Regions from separate parts of the Trichocoleus sp. ST-U2 genome, predicted to be linked through region 1. Evidence: predicted binding sites of a transcription regulator. Region 1 holds the regulator's gene; the other holds the start of a gene.
The links. Region 1 encodes HrcA, which represses chaperone genes, less so after heat shock. Its sites were predicted from a motif close to ANTTAGCACTCNNNANTNNNGAGTGCTAANT; they were not measured.

Region 2: a site for HrcA is predicted at 4,096-4,126, ahead of groES (co-chaperone GroES). Genes of this name have one in related genera too.

Annotation. Positions count from the first base shown of each region.
Region 1 covers NZ_JAMPJY010000048.1:34,581-40,213, reverse strand. The annotation lists gene NC996_RS23425 (DUF3352 domain-containing protein) at 1-954, opposite strand, end outside; gene NC996_RS23420 (rhodanese-like domain-containing protein) at 1,085-1,444, shown strand; gene NC996_RS23415 (hypothetical protein) at 1,642-1,833, shown strand; gene hrcA (heat-inducible transcriptional repressor HrcA) at 1,958-3,070, shown strand; gene NC996_RS23405 (DUF2834 domain-containing protein) at 3,199-3,885, shown strand; gene NC996_RS23400 (hypothetical protein) at 3,900-4,583, shown strand; gene NC996_RS23395 (DUF2834 domain-containing protein) at 4,764-5,447, shown strand.
Region 2 covers NZ_JAMPJY010000019.1:6,034-11,666, reverse strand. The annotation lists gene NC996_RS14355 (UvrD-helicase domain-containing protein) at 1-1,790, shown strand, start outside; gene groL (chaperonin GroEL) at 1,970-3,607, opposite strand; gene groES (co-chaperone GroES) at 3,729-4,040, opposite strand; gene NC996_RS14340 (ferredoxin) at 4,346-4,798, shown strand; gene NC996_RS14335 (response regulator transcription factor) at 5,000-5,633, shown strand, end outside.

The DNA of each region.
Region 1 (5,633 bases):
GGTAGCCGCTAATAAAGCGGTTTCTGCCAGCAATCCTTGAGTTTTTGGAGAGATGGCGATGGCTAAACTCTCATAGGTTGGGTCAATTTCCATCTGTGAATTGTTCCCCAGCAACTTCGCCAGCGCGGGTAGATTTACATAAGTCAGACCAATTTTCGGCTGAGAGATGCTTTCGATTGCCCGCTGATAAGAAGTTGAATCGCTGAGGCTGAGATTGGGCGCTTGCACATTATTAATGGCTTCTTTCAGCACCCTAGGATTATTGGCAAACAACACAAAGCGATCGCCAACAACTGCGGTAGCAACCGAGTTTTGAGCTGAGGCGCGGTTTATTGCGTCTTTTGGCAATGCCGATCTATCGCGGTTGTAAAAGCCTTTATTTCCAGCATCTTGAGTTTTGACGACCGACTCTTGATTCTTATAAATCAGCTTGACACCTTTATAAGTCTCAAAGACTAAATCTGTCTCAACATTTGCTTGCTTCTGCCAGAACAAATCCACAAACTCGCGGCTGCGTTGCGGATTTTTGGTGGTGACAGCCAGTAGCAGCCCGCGCTGCTCTCCATTGTCACGGGTGCGATCGATATCCAAGCTGGTGAGAGCCAGCGTGATTTCATCCCCCAGCCAGGGTTGGATATCTCGGCGATAGTCCAGATCCGTGTTCGCGAGTAAGCTTTGTTTAAATTGGTTGAGTTCTGCACGCGATCGCTTGCGGTTCGCGGGACGCGCTACAGCCTGCCGCAACCCTTCCAACCGATCTGGATTCACAAGCAATGACACCATTACGGGTGCCTTTTTCGGCACAAATATGGTGGCAGATGGGTTCGTCACCTCCCCACCCCCTAGAAGGGCGAGAGGACTGTTTGCCCTCAGCCAGTAAAAGCCACCGGCACCAATTAACAGCAGCACTAAAACGCCAGCTGCCAGAACGTAGAAAAACGAGCGTCGCTTCATGGTGAAATGTAGACCTTGGGTGAGCGCGATTCAGCTAAGAACACTAATCCCGATGCCAGAACCTATTATTTCAGCTCATCGGACTGCCAACTATTAAAATCTTAGTTAATCTCCAGCGTTGCACAACCTCATGTCTGCTCAATCTTTTCGCCAAGATATTCCCCAGATTAGCGTAGAAGAACTTGCCAGCCGTCTTGCCGATTCCCCTGAGAGTCTGCAATTGGTGGATGTGCGAGAACCACAGGAAGTTGCGATCGCCAGCATTGAGGGTTTTGAAAACCTCCCCTTGTCGGAATTTGCCGACTGGGCTGACCAAATCCAGACCCAGTTCGATCCGCACGCCGAGACGCTGGTTCTCTGTCATCATGGCATCCGTTCGGCGCAGATGTGCCAGTGGCTACAAATGCAAGGCTTCACCAATGTCAAAAATATTGCTGGTGGCATCGATGCCTACTCAATCCGAGTCGATCCGACAATTTCCCAATACTAATGATCCCAGTACAAAACTATCTTGAAGCTGGAACCTCTTCCCCAACCCCGCTCCTGCAACAAGAGGGCAGAAATTCTCTTTCTTCCCTACTAAGGAAAAAGGCTGGGGTTAGATTTTTTAATTAAATACGGTTCACGATATTGTTTTAATTTTTACTAGCGAAATAAGTATTTAGAGGTTTTGGCTGACAAACTTCGATGCAGTCGAGTAGACTACAGACAATCCTGATAGAGACTGTGGACTCTAGAGTTACGGGTAGCGATAATGTCCTAACTCTGCGCTCGATCGTCATGGTATGTCTAAGGTTGGAGTTCGGCGGCTGTTATGCTTCTACTGGCTGGGTGTGGCGAACCGGCAGGCAGAAGGCAGCATCTGCTATTCTGTTTTAACCTATCCTATATTTAATCGGCTGCTTGCTTGACAAGAGCGCCGGACTTACTGAGAAATTCATCATCAGAAGTCCAGGAATTTCCAATTGTTTTTAAAACCCTATCCAATTCGGCTTTCGTTTAAATGGCTAGGCAAGTAAGTCTGACTGACCGTCAACAACGTATTCTCTGGGCAACTGTCCGTCACTATATTGCGACGGCTGAGCCAGTCGGCTCAAAAGCTTTGGTAGACGAGTATAATCTGTGCGTCAGTCCAGCGACGATTCGCAATGCAATGGGCGTCTTAGAGAAAGCGGGGTTGCTCTATCAACCCCATACCTCGGCTGGACGGGTTCCCTCTGACTCTGGCTATCGAATTTATGTCGATCAATTAATTAAGCCTTCTGAAGCCTTGGGGCGTCAGGTAGAGCAGTTATTCACAAACCGTTTGAGCTTGGAACATCAAAGCTTCGAGACTGTGTTGCGGGGTGCAGCGCAAATTCTGGCAACGCTCAGCGGTTATATTACCCTGATCACGATGCCGCAGACTCGAACTAATCGTTTGCGGCATTTGCAACTGGTGCAGCTCGATCCGGGAAGGGTGATGCTGATTGTGGTGACGGATTCTTATGAGACGACTAGCGTCTTAATGGAGTTACCGCTCTCAGAATCGGAGGATGAGCAACCGGATGCAGAAATTGTAGATCGGGAGTTGCAAATTTTATCGAATTTTTTGAATAGCCACTTGCGGGGGCGATCGCTCAGTGAACTGGCAACTTTAGACTGGAGCGAACTAGACCGAGAATTTCAACGATATGTTGATTCTTTGCGAAATCTCCTCTCCGACTTGATCCGTCGCACTTCCCAACCTGCCACAACTCAAATTATGGTTCGTGGCGTCGCTGAAGTATTGCGTCAGCCAGAATTTTCCGAATTACAGCAAGTGCAGACGCTTATACACCTATTGGAAGAGGAACAAGACCAGTTGTGGCCTTTAATCTTTGAATGGCCTAGACCAGATGTCACGGCTATTTCAGATGTCACCTCTGGTTCGCGAGTGACAGTGCGGATTGGTTCGGAAAATCCTTTAGAACCGATGCGTACCTGTACGCTGATTTCTGCAACTTATCAGCAGGGTTCAGTACCCGTGGGAAGTGTAGGTGTTTTGGGGCCAACGCGGATGGTGTACGAAAATGCGATCGCACTCGTTGAAGCTGCCGCCGATTATCTCTCTGATGCTCTTACGCAACCCGCTTAATTTAGAAAATGGCTAATAGCTAATCGCGATTAGCTAATGGGTAGCCGTTCACTACGAACCACGAACGATAAACATGGCTAATTTCGATTAGCTCTAATTTTTACTTTTCATTTTTCATTGATATTGATATGGTTAGAAAAGTTGGCTTTTGGTCGCTTTGGGCAGCATTTATTACCTATGCCTTTCTATTAGCACCTCCTGAACAACCAGGCACGTTTGAACTGATAAAAAACCTCTCTACAGGTCAATGGGCGGGGATTAACCCCCTAGTTGTCGCTCTATTCAATCTGCTGGGCATCGTACCGATGATTTACGCCTGCCTAATGTTGATTGATGGCAAACAGCAAAAGGTAAAAGCTTGGCCTTTTTCGGCGTTCTCTTTTGGAGTCGGAGCGTTTGCTTTGCTACCTTATTTAGCATTGCGAGAACCCAACCAAGAATTTCACGGACAAAAGAATTTATTTCTGAAAATACTCGATTCCCGGTGGCTTGGTCTTTTGCTGACATTGGGCGCTGGGAGTTTGGTTGTTTATGGCTTGTTGGGCGGTAATTGGGCAGATTATATTCACCAGTTCCAGACAAATCGCTTCGTTCATGTCATGAGCTTGGATTTCTGCTTGCTGTGGTTAATATTTCCTGCACTTCTGGGAGATGACATGGCGCGTCGGGGAATCAAGAATTCTGCACTTTTTTGGATAGTGGCACTGATTCCTTTGTTTGGCGCTTTAGCTTATCTTTGCCTGCGTCCTCCCTTACCAGAAACTAATGCCGAAGCTTTCTCCACGGAACGGCAACCCGCACAATCTAGAAATTAAAATTTGATGGAAATATGGCTAGAAAAACAGCACTTTGGTTATTATGGGCTGGATTTATCTCCTATGTTTTGCTGCTGGCACCGCCAATTACGCCAGACACACTGAGGCTCATTAAAAATATATTGACGGGTCAGTGGACCCAGGTCAACCCAATTATCCTTTCTATATTTTCCCTGATTGGCATCTGGATACTCATCTATAGCTGTCTTTTGTTCGTCGATGGGAGGATGCAAAAGATTCGTTTCTGGCCTTTTGCTTTGGGTTCAGCGGGAACGGGAGTGATTAGCCTAATACCTTATTTAGCATTGAGGGAACCGAATCAAGAGTTTTCCGGGCAAAAGGATACCTTGCTGAAAGTTTTTGATTCTCGCTGGACGGGTATTATCCTCAATTTCAGCACGCTTTTCTTGCTAGCATTTGGCTTGCTTGCGGGTGATTGGGCAGGGTTTATTCAACAATTCCAAAGCGATCGCTTTGTCAATGGCATGAGTTTGGCTTTTTGCCTGTTCTGTCTGTTGTTTCCGACCGTTCTCGGCGATGATATGGCGCGTCGAGGGTTCAATATTCCCCCAGTTTTTTGGGCAGTATCGCTGGTTCCTCTGTTGGGACCCCTTGCCTATCTCTGTATTCGTCCACCTTTACCAGAAGCCGGTGCTGGTTCAGCACCAGAGTCTGTTGCGAACACTACACGAGTGTGAACAATTTTCGAGGTTTTTAGGAGAGAACAAACCGCGGAGGTCGCAGAGGACGCGGAGGAAAGAAAGGAGAGGCTGTGGCTTTCTTTTGAATGCAAGTTGGTGTGACTTAAGACGGAGGTAAGTGCTGTTATCGGACTTTTAAAGTTAAATAATTGATGTATAAAGTTATGGGTCAAGATTATGGGCAGAAAAATTGCCTTGTTCTTGATATGGATTACATTTCTTGTCTATACCGTATGGTTAGATCCACTTGCTCAACCAGAGACGTTTTCACTGGTTTGGAAGTTGTTAACATTCCAGTTGGCAGATGTGAATGCAATTCTTGTGGCTATCTTCTGGCTCATGGGCGTTTGGCCTATGATTTATGCTTGTCTGATGTTTGCTGATGGCACAACGCAACCGTTTCGCTCATGGCCTTATTTCATTGGGGCAAATGGAACGGGTGTGATTTGCTTTATCCCCTATTTAATTTTCCGAAAATCGAATCAAGAATTTCCTGGACGGAAGGATAAATTACTAAAAATTCTAGATTCCCGTTGGACAGGAATTTTCCTACTGTTAACAACGATTGGCTTACTTGCCTACGCAATATTTGCTGGAGATTGGGGAGATTATATTCAACAGTTTAAAACCAGGGAATTCGTTCACCTCATCAGTTTGGATTTTTGTCTGATGTGCCTGGTGTTTCCATTAACGTCACTGTTTGACGATGATATGGCTCGTCGGGACATAAAGGATGCTCGAATTTTCTGGGCGGTGGCGCTAGTACCATTATTTGGACCACTTGCTTATCTTTGCCTGCGTCCACCTTTGCCAGAATCAAGTGCTGACGTCAGCTTTCAAGCGTCTGATTTGACAGCTTAGCTTGCGAGTTGTGCCAGGAGAATGTGAAAGGAGAAAATGAAAATATAGAGGGGTGCTGTAGCGTCTCTGGGAGGTGGAAAGCATGATTGCCACTTTTCCTGTATTTTCTTTTATAGCAATTCTCGTTTGGACGCAGTACCGTTTAACCCCACCCCTGCCCCTCCCCTCAAGCAGGAAGAGGTTCAA
Region 2 (5,633 bases), on a different contig from region 1:
GGAATGAAATAAATAATTTTAGCAATCCTTTGACTGAAGGCGAAAGAAAGCTAGCAGAATTTTTGGATAAGTATTTACCCCCAGCTTGGGATATTTATGTACAACCGTTTCTAAATGGTGACAGACCAGATGTTGTAATTTTAAATCCCCAGGTAGGTGTAATGGTATATGAAGTTAAAGATTGGAATTTACGTAGCTATCAATGGGACTCAGATAATTTATTTGTTAGTAATTCAACAGGAAAATACATTGTTGACAACCCAATTGAACAAGTACGACATTACAGGAACAATATATTAAATCTTTACATACCTAGTTTAGGAGAAAAAATTGATAATAACAAAAAGGCTTTTAGCCTTATAAAAACTGGTGTTTACTTTCACAAGGCAACTACTCAGGAAGTAACTGAGTTTCTTGAAAAATCAAAATATAAAGGCTCAAAATATGAGCCAATGATAGGTCATGATGCTCTAAATAAAGAAAAACTGCTAAGTATTGTACCAGATGCTAATTATCAACGCAGCAATTTTATTGAGCCTAAAGATAGCCAGATTTTTGAGACTTTAAGAGTTTGGCTTGCTCCTCCATTTCATAGTAAAGAGCAAGGTACAAAGATTAAACTAGATTCAAGTCAAGACCAACACTCCAAGCCAAATCCTGGGCATCACCGTATTAAAGCTGTAGCTGGTAGTGGCAAGACATTAATACTGGCTTATAGAGCAGCAAGATTAGCTTCAGAGGGTAAGCACGTTCTGGTTATAACGTTTAATATTACCCTTTGGCATTATATAAGAGATCAGATAGCCCGTACACCGTTTGACTTTCAAGGGAAAAATATTGTATTTAAACATTTTCATGGATTTTGTAGTGATGAATATAAGCGATTAGGCATGAAATGGCCTATTAGTAATAAAACTGACATTGATGAGATTTTTAAGACTATTGTACCAAACCGTTTGCTTGAAGCTATCACTGATAAATCTAATTATAAAGCTAGTAGACAGCAATTAAAATTTGATGCAATTTTGATTGATGAAGGTCAAGATTATTGTTGGGAATGGTACTGTCTACTTTGCAAGTATTTAACTCTAAGGAATGAATTACTCCTGGTTTGCGATCCCAGGCAAAATATTTATAAAAGAGATTTAGAATGGACAAATGGACAAATGAAAAATGTACAGTTTAGGGGACGCTGGGGAGAACTAAAAGAAAACAAATCATATAGATTACCAAATTTACTTGTACAAGTAGTCAATGATTTTGCAGTTCAATTTCTTGACCGAGATCCAGAGGATATCCCAATAGTTTCAAATCAAATGGAGTTATTTAATAATCCAAAACTTATTTGGGAAAATGTATCTCCTGTAAACAAAGGAATAGAACTTTGCGAAAAAGCATACAAATATTTTTTTGAAAAAGGTGTCCAGCCCAGTGACATTATTTTTTTAGTTCCAGACCATAAAACTGGCTGGAACCTGGTTAATATTTTTGAAAGTAAGGGCATAAATGTAAATCATGTGTTTGAAGATCCAGAGAAGAGCCATTATCACAAAAAATCATTCTGGATGGGTGATAGCAGGTTAAAAATGTCAACTATTCACAGTTTCAAGGGGTGGGAACTAAAGACAGTAATCCTATTGACACCAGAGATAAACCATCTCATGAATACAGGAAAATCTCTTGATTATCTGGTTTACACTGCTCTATCAAGAAGCATGAAAGATTTATGTGTGATCAATTGTTGTAATAAATATGATTTGTTTGGGAGTACCTGGGAGCGATTATCTTAGAAAGAGTCTATATGGCAACATCAACATTACGATCGCCCTCCTCTTTCTCTTGCTTCGTGCCCTTTGCGTCTAAGCGCTCCCTTGCGGCTTCGCTAACGCGGTTCAAACAAAAAAAGCTGCTTCCACTAGGAAACAGCTTTTTTAATTAGTAGGTGGGCAATGCCCACCCAGAGAGTAAATTAGTAGTCGAAGTCGCCGCCCATGCCAGCGCCAGCACCCGCAGGAGCGCCATCTTTCGGCTCAGGCTTGTCAACCACGATGCACTCGGTGGTCAGCACCATGCCAGCGATAGAAGCGGCATTTTGCAGAGCGGAACGAGTCACCTTAGCGGGGTCAACGATACCAGCTTCAAACATATCGACGAACTCATTTGTCGCGGCGTTGTAGCCGACGTTGAAGTCCTTCTCTTTGACGCGCTCAGCGATGACAGCGCCATTCTGACCGGCGTTTTCAGCGATCCGCTTCAGAGGAGCAGCCAAAGCACGAGAAACAATCATCGCACCTGTCAGCTCTTCATTCTTCAGGTTGGCAGTTGCCCACTCTTCCAGTTGGGGAGTCAGGTGAGCTAGGGTTGTGCCACCGCCAGGAACGATCCCTTCTTCCACAGCAGCTTTAGTCGCGTTGATGGCATCTTCCAGACGCAGCTTCTTGTCCTTCATTTCGGTTTCGGTCGCAGCGCCCACTTTGACGACAGCGACGCCACCAGCCAGCTTAGCTAGACGCTCTTGCAGCTTCTCGCGGTCGTAGGAAGAATCGGTTTCGTCCATTTGACGGCGGATTTGCTCACAACGAGACTTCACAGCAGCTTCGTTGCCTTCGGCGACAATTGTGGTGTTGTCCTTGGTGATGTTGATGCGGCGAGCTTTGCCCAGCATTTCTAACCGGGTGCTTTCCAGCTTCAGACCAGCATCTTCGGTGATCAGCTGACCACCAGTGAGAACGGCAATGTCTTCCAGCATTGCTTTGCGGCGATCGCCAAAACCAGGAGCCTTAACAGCAGCCACGTTCAGCACACCCCGCAGGCGGTTAACTACTAGGGTTGCCAGTGCTTCTTTCTCGATGTCCTCAGCGATAATGATCAGAGGACGACCAGCACGAGCGACTTGCTCCAGAACGGGCACTAAGTCTTGGACAAGCGTGATTTTCTTATCGGTCAGCAGGATGAAAGGCTCTTCCAGAACCGCTTCCATCCGCTCCATGTCGGTAGCGAAGTAGGGAGAGATGTAGCCTTTGTCAAAGCGCATCCCTTCAGTGATTTCTAGTTCGGTGGTCATGGACTTCCCTTCTTCTAGGGAGATGACGCCTTCTTTGCCCACCTTATCCATCGCTTCAGCGATCATCCGACCGACTTCTTCGTCGTTACCAGCAGAGATGGTTCCAACTTGAGCGATCGCTTTGGAATCTTCTACTTGTTTGGCGTGTTCGGCAATTCTTTCCACCAGGAAGCCAGTGGCTTTGTCAATCCCGCGCTTCAGAGAAATTGCATTCGCACCCGCAGCAACGTTTCTCAAGCCCTCTTTTACGATTGCGTGAGCGAGAACGGTTGCAGTCGTGGTGCCATCACCAGCAGCATCATTGGTCTTAGAAGCAGCTTGACGAATTAAGGAGACACCCGTGTTTTCAACGTGATCTTCTAATTCAATTTCTTTGGCAATGGTGACACCATCATTCACGATTTGCGGTGCGCCAAACTTCTTCTCTAGTACCACGTTGCGGCCTTTAGGGCCGAGAGTGACAGCCACTGCTTCAGCTAGGATGTCCATCCCTTTTTCCAGGGCGCGACGAGCGTTTTCGTTGTAAATAATGCGCTTAGCCATAGTTCCTCAGTTGTTTTGAGTTTTGAGTTTTGAGTTTTGAAGGAGTGTTGAGCGTTGAGTTTTGAGCGTTGAGTTAAGCAGATGTTTTTAACTCGGAACTCTCAACTCAGAACTCATAACTTTATGAAACGACTGCTAAAATGTCCTTCTCTGAGAGCAGAACGTACTCTTCTGTGCCGAGTTTGATGTCTGTGCCAGCGTACTTGGAGTAGAGAACCTTGTCGCCCACAGAGACTTCCAACTCAACACGAGTGCCTTTGTCATCGCGCTTGCCAGGTCCCACAGCGACGACTTCCCCTACTTGAGGCTTTTCTTTGGCATTATCAGGAAGAAGAATTCCACCAGCGGTTTTCTCTTCAGCAGCGCTCACTTTCACAAAAACGCGATCGCCCAGCGGCTTAACAGTGGATACGCTTAGAGATACAGCTGCCATACAAACTTCGCTCCTATTACAGGTTTGACTCAAGACACACGATTCGTTCGTTGAGAATTAGCACTCTCAACCTCTGAGTGCTAATTTAGCCCAACCAGTGTGCGATCGCAACAAAATTCTTTGTACGGGTTCCCGAACTTATCCGGTTGTCGGAAGACTTTAGTAGAAATGCTTAAGACACAAAGATAGCTTTAGTCATTGGGATGGCATAGCGCGCTCGCACTCAATCTGCTAAAAAAAATTGGAACCGCTAAAATCTCCTAAAAAACGGATATCTCGCTTCTTCCAAGGAAATCAAATAAATAATGACTGAAAACACAGTGGCTGAGTCTAGCCCTGAAATTCCTGAAACTTGTCAATCATCAGACCCAAACGCTCTCGCCGCTTGTGTGCAGACCTTGGGACTGAATCAAATTCAGCGCCATGTCTTCATCTGTGCCGATCCAACCTTACCCCAGTGTTGCTCCAAGGAAACCAGTTTAGAATCTTGGAATTACTTGAAAAAGCGACTTAAAGAGCTAAAACTAGACAAGCCTTCCGACAAAAGCCCTCTTTGCATTTTCCGCACCAAAGCAAACTGTCTGCGAGTTTGCTCCCAAGGCCCAATTCTAGTCGTTTACCCAGATGGTGTTTGGTATCGTGGAGCGACTCCTGAAGTCATTGAGCGGATTATCCAAGAACATCTGATTGGCAACAAAATTGTGCAAGAATACGCTTTCTTGGTTCATCCACTACCAAAACCCTATACAGTAACATAGTAGCTACGTTATATTCTTCCGTGTACCTACTAGATTTTCGTCGTTGTGACCCATGTCAGTGACTATAATTTTCTAAAAAGAGATTATAGGAATTGCCTAGACTTAGTAGGAGTCGGTGCAGCAGGGTGCTGAAAAAAACGTAAACTATACGTACAAAACGGTTTAAATTTTCACAATTCCAGGCTTGGCGAGTGGCACAGCATGAAAGACACCAGTATAAGAGATAACAAACGACTGTTGCTGATTGATGACGACCCCAACCTGATTTTGCTGGTCAAGGACTACCTGGAATTTCGGGGGTACGAAGTCATCACCGCTGAAAATGGTCGGGAAGCACTGGAAGTTCTAGAGCATGATATTCCTGACATGATTATCTGTGATGTCATGATGCCAGAGATGGACGGAATTGCCCTTGTGCAACACGTCAGAGAAGATCCCCGCATCAGCTGGATTCCAGTTCTATTCCTCTCAGCGAAAGGTCAAAGTCAAGACCGAGTCAAGGGTCTCAATACTGGGGCAGATGTCTACATGGTCAAGCCCTTTGAGCCTGAAGAATTGGTGGCGCAAGTGGAATCTTCTCTTAAGCAGGCCACTCGCCTAATTCATCATCCAGCTAGAGGAACCGAAGGAGGGTCGAAACTCCAGGTACCTGACACTGTAGAATTAACCCCGACCGAGCTGAAAGTAGTTCAGTTTGTGGCAAGAGGTATGGCAAATCGAGAAATTGCTGAGCAGATGAACGTCTCTCAGCGCACGATTGAGAGCCACGTATCCAATATGTTAGGTAAAACGAATCTCCATAACCGCACGGAGTTAGCTCGTTGGGCGATTGAGA